4 regions of the Bacillus sp. DX3.1 genome follow, and region 1 is predicted to be linked to each of the others. Evidence: a T-box and tRNA genes for the amino acid it is inferred to sense, from the RefSeq annotation. Region 1 holds a T-box; the other regions hold tRNA genes.
What was found. A T-box is a leader RNA that pairs with one kind of tRNA and senses whether it is charged. The one in region 1 lies ahead of tyrS (tyrosine--tRNA ligase), so its partner is inferred to be a tRNA-Tyr.

Region 1 (3,504 bases):
TTATAATTTAATATGAGTATAAACTTTATAAAGTGTAAAAATAAGCTGTATAATATTTAAGTGCTTTTATATGAAACGTAAATAGGGAGATATCCGTATTGAAGCTTGCTTAACTATGCTGGCGAATCTATACGATAAGTAACTATCTGTCTCTTTTCAACAATGTTTACAAGATGAAATTATATTTGCCACATTAGATGAATGGGTGAAATAGTTCGAAGAGGATAAGTGGATTGCTTTAAATTTGTTCGAGCTCCCTATAGTATAGAAGATAATACAGGATGATACTTTTTCAAAATAATTATTTAGTAGAAATAGAGGAAATATATTATGGATATTCATGTAGTGTATAAACATTTACAGAAAATGCTATCAAAAGAAAACATAAAAAAGAACGAACCTTTAAAAAAACATACGTATATAAAAGTAGGAGGAAAAGCTGATATCTTTGTGACACCTTCTACATATGCTGAAATTCAAGGTGTTGTACAATATGCTACTGAATACAACATTCCACTTACGTTTTTAGGGAACGGATCCAATGTCATTATAAAAGATGGTGGAATTCGTGGAATCACATTAAGCTTAATCAACATAAAAAAGATTACTGTGACGGAGCATACAATTACAGCACAAAGTGGTGCAGCGATTATTGATGTATCGAGAGCCGCGTTAGAACACAGTTTAGCAGGACTTGAATTTGCCTGTGGGATACCTGGAACTGTCGGGGGTGCACTGTATATGAATGCAGGTGCGTATGGTGGTGAGATTGCGCATGTATTAACAAAAGCTATTGTAATGACAAACGAAGGTGAGTTATACGATTTATCAAGAGACGACTTTGATTTTGGTTATCGTAAAAGTACGTTTGTAAACAATCATTACATTATACTGGAAGCGACTTTTGAACTTGCAAGTGGTATCGATAAAGATATTAAAGGAAAGATGGATGATCTTACTTATCTTAGAGAAACAAAACAACCATTAGAGTATCCATCGTGCGGGAGTGTTTTCAAGCGACCGCCTAATCACTTCGCTGGGAAACTCATTCAAGACAGCGGACTGCAAGGAACAAAAATCGGTGGTGTGCAAGTTTCGGAAAAGCATGCCGGGTTTATGGTGAACGTTGATAATGGAACAGCACAGGATTACGTGGATTTAATTCACTTTGTTCAAAAGACGGTTCAAGAAAAATTCGGAGTGACATTAGAAACAGAAGTAAAAGTAATCGGTGAAGACTGATTCGATTGTTCAGGAAAAATGATGACAACATCGCAAATGGATGAATGTAAGTAACCGTATCATGACTATCACAATTGTGTATTTAGGTCTCTAGCAGAATAAGATTGCGTTGGCTATTATGGAAATAAGAATTGCTTTGAAATAGGTCTGTATGTAATTGACAATAATATTTTAATTCAATATAATGACTATAATATTATACATAATATACGTTGAAAGAGCCCAGTAGCAGTTTGTCACTGTTATCAAGAAAGCTAGGGGTTGATGCAACCTAGCACAAACAAACTTGTGAATTACACTCTCGAGTATCTTAGGTAATGCTAAGCGGAGTAGCAATCGATACTATTGCTAAGAGTGGTATGAATGTGTGCTTGTAGCGCTATTCATACAATTTGGGTGGTAACACGGTTAAAAATCGTCCCTATGTCTAATATAGACATAGGGACTTTTATATGTATCAGCATTCATTTGAATTATAAGGAATTTGCAAATTAAAGGAGCTGGATAAACATGAATATTATTGATGAATTAGACTGGCGCGATGCCATTAACCAACAGACAGATGCAGAAGGATTACGTAAATTAGTAGAAGAGAAAAAGATTTCCTTGTACTGTGGTGTTGATCCAACTGGTGACAGTATGCATATTGGACACTTAATTCCATTTATGATGATGAAACGTTTTCAATTAGCTGGACATCATCCTGTTATCTTAATCGGGGGAGCAACAGGAACGATTGGTGATCCAAGTGGACGTCAAACTGAACGCCAATTACAAACATTAGAACAAGTGCAAGATAATGTTGATGCACTAACAGCACAAATGAAAAAGCTATTCGATTTTGGCGGCAATAGTGAAGTGAAAATGGTAAACAACTACGACTGGACACATAAAATAAATGTCATCGACTTCTTACGTGACTACGGTAAAAACTTTAGTGTGAATAGTATGTTAGCAAAGGATATTGTAGCAAGCCGTTTAGATAGTGGAATTTCATTTACAGAGTTTGCATATCAAATTTTACAATCTATGGATTTCCATCATTTATACAAAGAAGAAGACGTACAACTACAAATTGGTGGTAGTGATCAGTGGGGAAATATTACGAGTGGTTTAGATTTAATTCGTAAAAAAGAAGGCCCAGAAGCGAAAGTATTCGGATTAACGATTCCATTACTATTAAAATCAGATGGCACAAAGTTTGGTAAATCAGCAGGTGGAGCAGTCTGGTTAGACCCTAAGAAAACAACACCGTTTGAATTCTACCAATTCTGGGTGAATTCAGATGATCGTGATGTAATTAAATACTTGAAATTCTTCACATTCTTAACGAAAGATGTGATTGATGAACTAGAAGGTAAGGTTCAAACAGAGCCTCATAAACGTGAAGCACAAAAAGTATTAGCAGAAGAAATGACAAAATTTGTTCACGGTGAAGAAGCGTTTGTACAAGCTGTAAAAATTACACAAGCATTATTTAGTGGAGATATCAAATCATTAACAGCAGATGAAATTGAGCAAGGATTTAAAAATATGCCTACTTTCCATGCTTCAAAAGAAACAAAAAATATTGTAGAGTGGCTAGTGGATTTAGGGATTGAGCCATCTAGACGTCAAGCTCGAGAAGATATTAATAACGGGGCTATCTCTATGAATGGTGAAAAAGTGAATGATGTAAACACAGACGTAACAGTGGAAAACTCATTCGATGGCAGATTTATTATTATCCGTAAAGGGAAAAAGAAATACAGCCTAGTGAAATTAGGAGAATAAAGTAATATTTGCATGAGAGAAGAGTAACGATTGGTTACTCTTCTTTTTTGTAGTGTTAGCGGGTGAAAACAAATAAAAAACCCGAATAATGGATTCCATTATTCGGGTTACAGTTCAGATTAATAAGCTAAGCTGAATAGTCCTTTAATATGTGTTAAGTAACGAACGTTACTTGCTTCTTTCATTAGAGATGCTGGAAGCCCTTTAAGTGGAGTTGAACTTGCTCCAATTGTAGCAACTGCATCTTTACGACCTAGGCTTGCAAGTGTTCCAGAGTTTACTGGTGCAAACTCTTCAAACGATTTGCCTTCTAGGTATGCGTATAAGTTGTAGCCGATAAGTTCGCCCATTTGCCAAGCAATTTGTGCAGTAGGTGGGTATGGACGACCTTCTGGACCGAAGACAACAGCACTGTCGCCTGCAACGAATACGTCTTTATGAGAAGTAGATTGAAGGTATTCGTTAACAGTTGCACGGCCACGATTTACT
Region 2 (3,504 bases), 1.1 Mb from region 1:
CTGGAAGGTTAAGGAGAGGGGTTAGCGCAAGCGAAGCTCTGAACTGAAGCCCCAGTAAACGGCGGCCGTAACTATAACGGTCCTAAGGTAGCGAAATTCCTTGTCGGGTAAGTTCCGACCCGCACGAAAGGTGTAACGATTTGGGCACTGTCTCAACCAGAGACTCGGTGAAATTATAGTACCTGTGAAGATGCAGGTTACCCGCGACAGGACGGAAAGACCCCGTGGAGCTTTACTGTAGCCTGATATTGAATTTTGGTACAGTTTGTACAGGATAGGCGGGAGCCATTGAAACCGGAGCGCTAGCTTCGGTGGAGGCGCTGGTGGGATACCGCCCTGACTGTATTGAAATTCTAACCTACGGGTCTCATCGACCCGGGAGACAGTGTCAGGTGGGCAGTTTGACTGGGGCGGTCGCCTCCTAAAGTGTAACGGAGGCGCCCAAAGGTTCCCTCAGAATGGTTGGAAATCATTCGTAGAGTGCAAAGGCATAAGGGAGCTTGACTGCGAGACCTACAAGTCGAGCAGGGACGAAAGTCGGGCTTAGTGATCCGGTGGTTCCGCATGGAAGGGCCATCGCTCAACGGATAAAAGCTACCCCGGGGATAACAGGCTTATCTCCCCCAAGAGTCCACATCGACGGGGAGGTTTGGCACCTCGATGTCGGCTCATCGCATCCTGGGGCTGTAGTCGGTCCCAAGGGTTGGGCTGTTCGCCCATTAAAGCGGTACGCGAGCTGGGTTCAGAACGTCGTGAGACAGTTCGGTCCCTATCCGTCGTGGGCGCAGGAAATTTGAGAGGAGCTGTCCTTAGTACGAGAGGACCGGGATGGACGCACCGCTGGTGTACCAGTTGTTCTGCCAAGGGCATAGCTGGGTAGCTATGTGCGGAAGGGATAAGTGCTGAAAGCATCTAAGCATGAAGCCCCCCTCAAGATGAGATTTCCCATAGCGTAAGCTAGTAAGATCCCTGAAAGATGATCAGGTTGATAGGTTCGAGGTGGAAGCATGGTGACATGTGGAGCTGACGAATACTAATAGATCGAGGACTTAACCATATAATATGAAGCAATGTTATCTAGTTTTGAGAGAATATAAAAAAACTTGTTGACTTTTTAAATCAATCAGGTATAATAATGATTGTCTCAAATGAATATAGTCTGGTAATGATGGCAGAGAGGTCACACCCGTTCCCATACCGAACACGGAAGTTAAGCTCTCTAGCGCCGATGGTAGTTGGGACCTTGTCCCTGTGAGAGTAGGACGTTGCCAGGCTAACATTATTCCGCAGTAGCTCAGCGGTAGAGCTATCGGCTGTTAACCGATCGGTCGTAGGTTCGATTCCTACCTGCGGAGCCATGATGGAGAGCTGTCCGAGTTGGCCGAAGGAGCACGATTGGAAATCGTGTATACGTCATAAGCGTATCAAGGGTTCGAATCCCTTGCTCTCCGCCATAACATTTTTGGCCCGTTGGTCAAGTGGTTAAGACACCGCCCTTTCACGGCGGTAACACGGGTTCGAATCCCGTACGGGTCACCACTTCGGAGGATTAGCTCAGCTGGGAGAGCACCTGCCTTACAAGCAGGGGGTCGGCGGTTCGATCCCGTCATCCTCCACCATATAAAATATATGAATAGTAACGTCGCGGGGTGGAGCAGTCTGGTAGCTCGTCGGGCTCATAACCCGAAGGTCGCAGGTTCAAATCCTGTCCCCGCAACCAATGGTCCCGTGGTGTAGTGGTTAACATGCCTGCCTGTCACGCAGGAGATCGCCGGTTCGACCCCGGTCGGGACCGCCATTTATTTTTTGGCTCGGTAGCTCAGTCGGTAGAGCAGAGGACTGAAAATCCTCGTGTCGGCGGTTCGATTCCGTCCCGAGCCACCATTTTAAAAATGAATATGCCGGCTTAGCTCAATTGGTAGAGCAACTGACTTGTAATCAGTAGGTTGGGGGTTCAAGTCCTCTAGCCGGCACCATGTAAGTTTCGGAGGGGTAGCGAAGTGGCTAAACGCGGCGGACTGTAAATCCGCTCCTTCGGGTTCGGCAGTTCGAATCTGCCCCCCTCCACCATTTACATTTTATATAGGGGCATAGTTTAAAGGTAGAACAGAGGTCTCCAAAACCTCCAGTGTGGGTTCAATTCCTACTGCCCCTGCCAAAACACAACATGGCGGTTGTGGCGAAGTGGTTAACGCACCGGATTGTGGCTCCGGCATTCGTGGGTTCGATTCCCATCAGTCGCCCCATTTTTATTTTAAACATTTACAAATAAAATAATGGTTACACACATACAATGTATTAAAACTTCGGTGGGCTATAGCCAAGCGGTAAGGCAACGGACTTTGACTCCGTCATGCGCTGGTTCGAATCCAGCTAGCCCAGCCATTCTTGCGGAAGTAGTTCAGTGGTAGAATACAACCTTGCCAAGGTTGGGGTCGCGGGTTCGAATCCCGTCTTCCGCTCCAAGTTTAATACGGCGGCATAGCCAAGTGGTAAGGCAGAGGTCTGCAAAACCTTTACCACCGGTTCGAATCCGGTTGCCGCCTTTTTTGTTATCTAGATATAGTGAAATTAGTAGACGAGTACAACTTAAAAGAGTAGTGCAATACTAAGTTCGTTATGTCGAATTTTTTTATATTTTGCCTGAGTGGTGGAATGGCAGACACGCCGGACTCAAAATCCGGTGCCTTCACGGGCGTGTGGGTTCGACCCCCACCTCAGGTATCTAGTAAACAAGGCTTCGTATTTAATTATACGAGGTCTTGTTTTATTTGCTTATATATTACTTCTGGTTAACTTGTGATTAATGAGGTGGAAATTCATATACTATATAAATACAAATTAAAAAACCGACATAAACCCCTTCTTTTTAGGTGGAAGAGAGCATCCGACCATGCATAGAAGCGGTCAGATCCTTTTCCTGCCCAGACGTAGTGAAAACAAAGAGAGAAAACGAGTGCGGGTCACCTTTTGTTATCCATAGCCGCGGCTTATATGTCGAAAAATCAAAATGGATTTATATAAAAGGGATTTTATAGTGTCTGAAGAACATTAATATATATTATAATTTAAATGTTATTGATATTCTCTGGAGGATGAAAGATGGGACATACACCACCTAAACATATTATTGCAGTTTCTGCTTATATCACGAACGAAAATAATGAAGTTCTTTTAACACAGGTTCAGTGGAGAGCTGATACATGGGAAATGCCTGGTGGACAGGTAGAAGAGGGAGAAGCACTTGATCAGGCAGTCTGTAGAGAAGTACTTGAAGAAACAGGTCTTATTGTAGAACCTATTGGAATAACAGGTGTTTATTATAATGCATCAAAGCATATTCTAGTAGTTGTATTTAAGGTGGAGTATGTTAGTGGAAAAATAAAAACACCACCTGAAGAAATAAAGGAAGCAAAATTTGTTGCATTAAATGAAAGTAATATTGACGAGTATATAACACGCCCTCATATGAAGTCGAGGACACTGGATGCTATGAAAGCAAAG
Region 3 (3,504 bases), 1.3 Mb from region 1:
CACAACCATTAGAATTAAAATTTCTAAGATTGGTACTCCTCCCTCACAAGTAGAGTATACCATATTTTAGAAAATCCCGAAAAGCGCAAGTCACGGAAGGAGAAAAATCATGGCATGTTTTAAAGAGAATAAAAATAAAAAAGGTGAAACACGTTGGTTATTCAAAATATTGGTAAGAATTGATCCTGAAACAAGAAAATACAAATATACTACACGCAGAGAATTTACTTCAAAAGGAGATGCTGAACTGATAATTGCAAGAAGTAAAAGGAGGAAAATACGTATCTGAAAGTAAGAAAAATTTTAGTACGGTTATGAAAGAATGCTTCAGACAGTATGAACGATCTGAAACGACAAGAAGAATTTATCTACATGTCACAAAAGAATGGAATAAAGAAGCAATTGATTGATTGATAAATTGGTTGAAATTCTAGAATTTGGGTCAAAACAAAAAAAGCCGTCAGAAGCGTTGTTAAATCAACATTTCTGACGACTATAAAGTCTATGACCCGTACGGGATTCGAACCCGTGTTACCGCCGTGAAAGGGCGGTGTCTTAACCGCTTGACCAACGGGCCATGGCTCCGCAGGTAGGACTCGAACCTACGACCGATCGGTTAACAGCCGATAGCTCTACCACTGAGCTACTGCGGAATATGGTGGGCCTAAATGGACTCGAACCATCGACCTCACGCTTATCAGGCGTGCGCTCTAACCAGCTGAGCTATAGGCCCTTAACTTTAATACAGGGGCAGTAGGAATTGAACCCACACTGGAGGTTTTGGAGACCTCAGTTCTACCTTTAAACTATGCCCCTAAGTGGTGCCGGCTAGAGGACTTGAACCCCCAACCTACTGATTACAAGTCAGTTGCTCTACCAATTGAGCTAAGCCGGCATGTTTATGTATAAATGGTGGCTCGGGACGGAATCGAACCGCCGACACGAGGATTTTCAGTCCTCTGCTCTACCGACTGAGCTACCGAGCCAAAAAATGGCGGTCCCGACCGGGGTCGAACCGGCGATCTCCTGCGTGACAGGCAGGCATGTTAACCACTACACCACGGGACCATTGGTTGCGGGGACAGGATTTGAACCTGCGACCTTCGGGTTATGAGCCCGACGAGCTACCAGACTGCTCCACCCCGCGACGATACAATATTCTTTTATAAAAAATGGAGGAGGAAGAGGGATTCGAACCCCCGCACGGCTCTCACCGCCTGTCGGTTTTCAAGACCGATCCCTTCAGCCAGACTTGGGTATTCCTCCGTGAAATTGAATCTAATAAATTCAATTTATTACTTTCGAGTTATAATCCCGATGAGTGAGTTGCTCTTGATAACAAAAAAAACCTTTAAAATAAATGGAGGAGGTAGAGGGATTCGAACCCCCGCGCGACTCTCGCCGCCTGTCGGTTTTCAAGACCGATCCCTTCAGCCGGACTTGGGTATACCTCCATATTCATATTAAAGTGGAGCCTAGCGGGATCGAACCGCTGACCTCCTGCGTGCAAGGCAGGCGCTCTCCCAGCTGAGCTAAGGCCCCATGTTAAAACTATCGGGAAGACAGGATTCGAACCTGCGACCCCCTGGTCCCAAACCAGGTGCTCTACCAAGCTGAGCCACTTCCCGTTAATAAAGCGCGCCCGAGAGGACTCGAACCCCTAACCTTTTGATCCGTAGTCAAACGCTCTATCCAATTGAGCTACGGGCGCATATGGTGCCGAGGGCGGGGGTCGAACCCGCACGGTGGTCACCCACCGCAGGATTTTAAGTCCTGTGCGTCTGCCTGTTCCGCCACCCCGGCATGTCATACTGAAAATTGGAGCGGAAGACGGGATTCGAACCCGCGACCCCAACCTTGGCAAGGTTGTATTCTACCACTGAACTACTTCCGCAAGACATGTATGAGTTATTAGATTAAAAGTGCGGGTGAAGGGAGTCGAACCCCCACGCCAAAGGCGCCAGATCCTAAGTCTGGTGCGTCTGCCAATTCCGCCACACCCGCAAAATTTTAAAATGGTGAGCCATGAAGGATTCGAACCTTCGACCCTCTGATTAAAAGTCAGATGCTCTACCAACTGAGCTAATGGCTCTTAAATGGCTGGGCTAGCTGGATTCGAACCAGCGCATGACGGAGTCAAAGTCCGTTGCCTTACCGCTTGGCTATAGCCCATTAATTAAGAAATTATAAAATGGTGGAGGGGGGCAGATTCGAACTGCCGAACCCGAAGGAGCGGATTTACAGTCCGCCGCGTTTAGCCACTTCGCTACCCCTCCGACATAATATGGTGGAGGATGACGGGCTCGAACCGCCGACCCCCTGCTTGTAAGGCAGGTGCTCTCCCAGCTGAGCTAATCCTCCACTTTGCCTGGCAACGTCCTACTCTCACAGGGACAAGGTCCCAACTACCATCGGCGCTAGAGAGCTTAACTTCCGTGTTCGGTATGGGAACGGGTGTGACCTCTCTGCCATCATTACCAGACTATTTTTTTGAGACAAACACTATTATACCTGATTGAAATAAAAAGTCAACAAGTTTTTTTATGTTCTCTCAAAACTAGATAACATTGCTTCATATTATATGGTTAAGTCCTCGATCTATTAGTATTCGTCAGCTCCACATGTCACCATGCTTCCACCTCGAACCTATCAACCTGATCATCTTTCAGGGATCTTACTAGCTTACGCTATGGGAAATCTCATCTTGAGGGGGGCTTCATGCTTAGATGCTTTCAGCACTTATCCCTTCCGCACATAGCTACCCAGCTATGCCCTTGGCAGAACAACTGGTACACCAGCGGTGCGTCCATCCCGGTCCTCTCGTACTAAGGACAGCTCCTCTCAAATTTCCTGCGCCCACGACGGATAGGGACCGAACTGTCTCACGACGTTCTGAACCCAGCTCGCGTACCGCTTTAATGGGCGAACAGCCCAACCCTTGGGACCGACTACAGCCCCAGGATGCGATGAGCCGACATCGAGGTGCCAAACCTCCCCGTCGATGTGGACTCTTGGGGGAGATAAGCCTGTTATCCCCGGGGTAGCTTTTATCCGTTGAGCGATGGCCCTTCCATGCGGAACCACCGGATCACTAAGCCCGACTTTCGTCCCTGCTCGACTTGTAGGTCTCGCAGTCAAGCTCCCTTATGCCTTTGCACTCTACGAATGATTTCCAACCATTCTGAGGGAACCTTTGGGCGCCTCCGTTACACTTTAGGAGGCGACCGCCCCAGTCAAACTGCCCACCTGACACTGTCTCCCGGGTCGATGAGACCCGTAGGTTAGAATTTCAATACAGTCAGGGCGGTATCCCACCAGCGCCTCCACCGAAGCTAGCGCTCCGGTTTCAATGGCTCCCGCCTATCCTGTACAAACTGTACCAAAATTCAATATCAGGCTACAGTAAAGCTCCACGGGGTCTTTCCGTCCTGTCGCGGGTAACCTGCATCTTCACAGGTACTATAATTTCACCGAGTCTCTGGTTGAGACAGTGCCCAAATCGTT
Region 4 (3,504 bases), 630 kb from region 1:
AAAGGTGCCTGTACCGCAAACCGACACAGGTAGGCGAGGAGAGAATCCTAAGGTGTGCGAGAGAACTCTGGTTAAGGAACTCGGCAAAATGACCCCGTAACTTCGGGAGAAGGGGTGCTTTCTTAACGGAAAGCCGCAGTGAATAGGCCCAAGCGACTGTTTAGCAAAAACACAGGTCTCTGCGAAGCCGTAAGGCGAAGTATAGGGGCTGACACCTGCCCGGTGCTGGAAGGTTAAGGAGAGGGGTTAGCGCAAGCGAAGCTCTGAACTGAAGCCCCAGTAAACGGCGGCCGTAACTATAACGGTCCTAAGGTAGCGAAATTCCTTGTCGGGTAAGTTCCGACCCGCACGAAAGGTGTAACGATTTGGGCACTGTCTCAACCAGAGACTCGGTGAAATTATAGTACCTGTGAAGATGCAGGTTACCCGCGACAGGACGGAAAGACCCCGTGGAGCTTTACTGTAGCCTGATATTGAATTTTGGTACAGTTTGTACAGGATAGGCGGGAGCCATTGAAACCGGAGCGCTAGCTTCGGTGGAGGCGCTGGTGGGATACCGCCCTGACTGTATTGAAATTCTAACCTACGGGTCTCATCGACCCGGGAGACAGTGTCAGGTGGGCAGTTTGACTGGGGCGGTCGCCTCCTAAAGTGTAACGGAGGCGCCCAAAGGTTCCCTCAGAATGGTTGGAAATCATTCGTAGAGTGCAAAGGCATAAGGGAGCTTGACTGCGAGACCTACAAGTCGAGCAGGGACGAAAGTCGGGCTTAGTGATCCGGTGGTTCCGCATGGAAGGGCCATCGCTCAACGGATAAAAGCTACCCCGGGGATAACAGGCTTATCTCCCCCAAGAGTCCACATCGACGGGGAGGTTTGGCACCTCGATGTCGGCTCATCGCATCCTGGGGCTGTAGTCGGTCCCAAGGGTTGGGCTGTTCGCCCATTAAAGCGGTACGCGAGCTGGGTTCAGAACGTCGTGAGACAGTTCGGTCCCTATCCGTCGTGGGCGCAGGAAATTTGAGAGGAGCTGTCCTTAGTACGAGAGGACCGGGATGGACGCACCGCTGGTGTACCAGTTGTTCTGCCAAGGGCATAGCTGGGTAGCTATGTGCGGAAGGGATAAGTGCTGAAAGCATCTAAGCATGAAGCCCCCCTCAAGATGAGATTTCCCATAGCGTAAGCTAGTAAGATCCCTGAAAGATGATCAGGTTGATAGGTTCGAGGTGGAAGCATGGTGACATGTGGAGCTGACGAATACTAATAGATCGAGGACTTAACCATATAATATGAACGCTTATGTTATCTAGTTTTGAAGGAATATACCTTCATAAGTCTGGTAATGATGGCAGAGAGGTCACACCCGTTCCCATACCGAACACGGAAGTTAAGCTCTCTAGCGCCGATGGTAGTTGGGACCTTGTCCCTGTGAGAGTAGGACGTTGCCAGGCTTGTATTATTCCGCAGTAGCTCAGTGGTAGAGCTATCGGCTGTTAACCGATCGGTCGTAGGTTCGAGTCCTACCTGCGGAGCCAATATGCTTCCATAGCTCAGCTGGTAGAGCACTTCCATGGTAAGGAAGAGGTCACCGGTTCAAGCCCGGTTGGAAGCTTGCGCACAGTATTACAAATTTTTGGCCCGTTGGTCAAGTGGTTAAGACACCGCCCTTTCACGGCGGTAACACGGGTTCGAATCCCGTACGGGTCACCACTTTTGGAGGATTAGCTCAGCTGGGAGAGCACCTGCCTTACAAGCAGGGGGTCGGCGGTTCGATCCCGTCATCCTCCACCATATTTGTTTAAGTTATAATGTCGGAGGGGTAGCGAAGTGGCTAAACGCGGCGGACTGTAAATCCGCTCCTTCGGGTTCGGCAGTTCGAATCTGCCCCCCTCCACCATTTTTCAAAAATAACCTTATAGAGGTTTATTTTTTTGGTGAGACAAGCATACTAGTAAATATTAATGGGCTATAGCCAAGCGGTAAGGCAACGGACTTTGACTCCGTCATGCGCTGGTTCGAATCCAGCTAGCCCAGCCATTTACGAGCCATTAGCTCAGTTGGTAGAGCATCTGACTTTTAATCAGAGGGTCGAAGGTTCGAATCCTTCATGGCTCACCATTTTTGCGGAAGTAGTTCAGTGGTAGAATACAACCTTGCCAAGGTTGGGGTCGCGGGTTCGAATCCCGTCTTCCGCTTTTCATTTTGGGGCCTTAGCTCAGCTGGGAGAGCGCCTGCCTTGCACGCAGGAGGTCAGCGGTTCGATCCCGCTAGGCTCCATTATAAATAGGAAAAAACCTTACATTCATTTTGGATGTAAGGTTTTTTGTTTATCCCGCTATTTGCGTACAGTAATCCTCCTACCTCAAAGTTCGGTAGGGGATAAACTCTGCCCGTAAAAGCCCAATTGGTGCGGGCTAATGATCAATGGGGATGAAGATTGTCATAGCGTCTGACTCTTATAAAGAAAGCTTAGGGGCATTAGAGGTATGTAACGCGGTTGAAAAAGGATTTTCGGCTATTTTCCCACAGGCAGAGTGTGTAAAGATTCCAATCGCAGATGGAGGGGAAGGAACGGTACAAGCCCTTGTAGATGCTACAGATGGGGATATGATTACAGTTCATGTAACAGGGCTCCTTGGAGAGCCTGTAGAGGGGTTTTAAAAACCGCTTTTATTGAAATGGCTGCAGCATCGGGATTATAGCACGTTCCAATCTATAAAGAGGGAATAGATGCTGTATTTAGTGCTGTATCCAGTCCCGTGACATTGGAAGAAGCATATATAATGGAAAAAGAAAATATTGAAATGACTGCACGAAATGTTGCAGCGGTATGGAAATTAGCATCAAAAAAGCGTCTCTAAATAAAGAGACGCTTTTTGTTTTCATGGTGGTATTTTCGATTTATACATAAAGTAGCTTTGAAATAGGAGTTTTTATATAAATATAAGTGAATAAATTGTATATACATACAAAAAAATGTCGAGTTGAGTCAGACTATATAAAAGATTTAAAATATTTAGTGAAGGCATAAAAGGGGGAGACTATCTATGAAGAAAGAAATTTCGATTGTTGGAGTTCCGATGGATTTAGGACAAATGCGCCGCGGGGTTGATATGGGACCAAGTGCGATTCGTTATGCAGGAGTAATTGAAAGAATCCAACAAATAGGATATGACATTGAAGATATAGGGGATTTATGTATCGAGAGGGAAGAAGAGATAGATGAAAATACAAAGTTAAGAAACCTAAAACAAGTTGCAAAAGTGTGTGATGAGTTGGCAACTAAGGTTGATAATATTATAGAGAAAAATCGTTTTCCACTTGTATTAGGAGGCGATCATAGTATTGCAATTGGAACGCTTGCAGGAGTAACAAGGCATTATAAAAATTTAGGTGTCATTTGGTATGATGCACATGGTGATTTGAATACAGAAGAAACATCACCATCTGGAAATATCCATGGGATGTCACTTGCGGCAAGTTTAGGTTATGGCCATTCTTCGTTA

Region 2: it encodes a tRNA-Tyr, which carries the amino acid that the T-box ahead of tyrS (tyrosine--tRNA ligase) is inferred to sense. The anticodon was not compared.
Region 3: it encodes a tRNA-Tyr, which carries the amino acid that the T-box ahead of tyrS (tyrosine--tRNA ligase) is inferred to sense. The anticodon was not compared.
Region 4: it encodes a tRNA-Tyr, which carries the amino acid that the T-box ahead of tyrS (tyrosine--tRNA ligase) is inferred to sense. The anticodon was not compared.

Annotation. Positions count from the first base shown of each region.
Region 1 covers NZ_CP128153.1:4,701,467-4,704,970, reverse strand. Annotated here, with positions in the region: gene murB (UDP-N-acetylmuramate dehydrogenase) at 367-1,242, shown strand; T-box leader at 1,446-1,668, shown strand; gene tyrS (tyrosine--tRNA ligase) at 1,753-3,015, shown strand; gene QRE67_RS23730 (NAD(P)/FAD-dependent oxidoreductase) at 3,135-3,504, opposite strand, start outside.
Region 2 covers NZ_CP128153.1:608,563-612,066, forward strand. Annotated here, with positions in the region: rRNA gene QRE67_RS02935 (23S ribosomal RNA) at 1-1,057, shown strand, start outside; rRNA gene rrf (5S ribosomal RNA) at 1,159-1,274, shown strand; tRNA gene QRE67_RS02945 (tRNA-Asn) at 1,284-1,358, shown strand; tRNA gene QRE67_RS02950 (tRNA-Ser) at 1,363-1,454, shown strand; tRNA gene QRE67_RS02955 (tRNA-Glu) at 1,465-1,539, shown strand; tRNA gene QRE67_RS02960 (tRNA-Val) at 1,544-1,619, shown strand; tRNA gene QRE67_RS02965 (tRNA-Met) at 1,644-1,720, shown strand; tRNA gene QRE67_RS02970 (tRNA-Asp) at 1,723-1,798, shown strand; tRNA gene QRE67_RS02975 (tRNA-Phe) at 1,809-1,884, shown strand; tRNA gene QRE67_RS02980 (tRNA-Thr) at 1,901-1,976, shown strand; tRNA gene QRE67_RS02985 (tRNA-Tyr) at 1,987-2,070, shown strand; tRNA gene QRE67_RS02990 (tRNA-Trp) at 2,085-2,158, shown strand; tRNA gene QRE67_RS02995 (tRNA-His) at 2,171-2,246, shown strand; tRNA gene QRE67_RS03000 (tRNA-Gln) at 2,311-2,385, shown strand; tRNA gene QRE67_RS03005 (tRNA-Gly) at 2,391-2,465, shown strand; tRNA gene QRE67_RS03010 (tRNA-Cys) at 2,476-2,546, shown strand; tRNA gene QRE67_RS03015 (tRNA-Leu) at 2,642-2,724, shown strand; gene QRE67_RS03020 (NUDIX hydrolase) at 3,103-3,504, shown strand, end outside.
Region 3 covers NZ_CP128153.1:828,367-831,870, reverse strand. Annotated here, with positions in the region: gene QRE67_RS04030 (Arm DNA-binding domain-containing protein) at 110-289, shown strand; tRNA gene QRE67_RS04025 (tRNA-Glu) at 506-577, opposite strand; tRNA gene QRE67_RS04020 (tRNA-Asn) at 579-653, opposite strand; tRNA gene QRE67_RS04015 (tRNA-Ile) at 657-733, opposite strand; tRNA gene QRE67_RS04010 (tRNA-Trp) at 746-816, opposite strand; tRNA gene QRE67_RS04005 (tRNA-Thr) at 820-895, opposite strand; tRNA gene QRE67_RS04000 (tRNA-Phe) at 911-986, opposite strand; tRNA gene QRE67_RS03995 (tRNA-Asp) at 993-1,068, opposite strand; tRNA gene QRE67_RS03990 (tRNA-Met) at 1,071-1,147, opposite strand; tRNA gene QRE67_RS03985 (tRNA-Ser) at 1,174-1,266, opposite strand; tRNA gene QRE67_RS03980 (tRNA-Ser) at 1,362-1,454, opposite strand; tRNA gene QRE67_RS03975 (tRNA-Ala) at 1,470-1,542, opposite strand; tRNA gene QRE67_RS03970 (tRNA-Pro) at 1,555-1,628, opposite strand; tRNA gene QRE67_RS03965 (tRNA-Arg) at 1,638-1,711, opposite strand; tRNA gene QRE67_RS03960 (tRNA-Leu) at 1,715-1,803, opposite strand; tRNA gene QRE67_RS03955 (tRNA-Gly) at 1,820-1,894, opposite strand; tRNA gene QRE67_RS03950 (tRNA-Leu) at 1,924-2,004, opposite strand; tRNA gene QRE67_RS03945 (tRNA-Lys) at 2,017-2,092, opposite strand; tRNA gene QRE67_RS03940 (tRNA-Gln) at 2,098-2,172, opposite strand; tRNA gene QRE67_RS03935 (tRNA-Tyr) at 2,193-2,276, opposite strand; tRNA gene QRE67_RS03930 (tRNA-Val) at 2,286-2,361, opposite strand; rRNA gene rrf (5S ribosomal RNA) at 2,367-2,482, opposite strand; rRNA gene QRE67_RS03920 (23S ribosomal RNA) at 2,582-3,504, opposite strand, start outside.
Region 4 covers NZ_CP128153.1:156,285-159,788, forward strand. Annotated here, with positions in the region: rRNA gene QRE67_RS00885 (23S ribosomal RNA) at 1-1,282, shown strand, start outside; rRNA gene rrf (5S ribosomal RNA) at 1,334-1,449, shown strand; tRNA gene QRE67_RS00895 (tRNA-Asn) at 1,459-1,533, shown strand; tRNA gene QRE67_RS00900 (tRNA-Thr) at 1,538-1,610, shown strand; tRNA gene QRE67_RS00905 (tRNA-Glu) at 1,634-1,708, shown strand; tRNA gene QRE67_RS00910 (tRNA-Val) at 1,714-1,789, shown strand; tRNA gene QRE67_RS00915 (tRNA-Tyr) at 1,812-1,895, shown strand; tRNA gene QRE67_RS00920 (tRNA-Gln) at 1,961-2,035, shown strand; tRNA gene QRE67_RS00925 (tRNA-Lys) at 2,041-2,116, shown strand; tRNA gene QRE67_RS00930 (tRNA-Gly) at 2,122-2,193, shown strand; tRNA gene QRE67_RS00935 (tRNA-Ala) at 2,203-2,275, shown strand; partial or broken gene QRE67_RS00940 (glycerate kinase) at 2,429-2,697, shown strand; gene rocF (arginase) at 3,046-3,504, shown strand, end outside.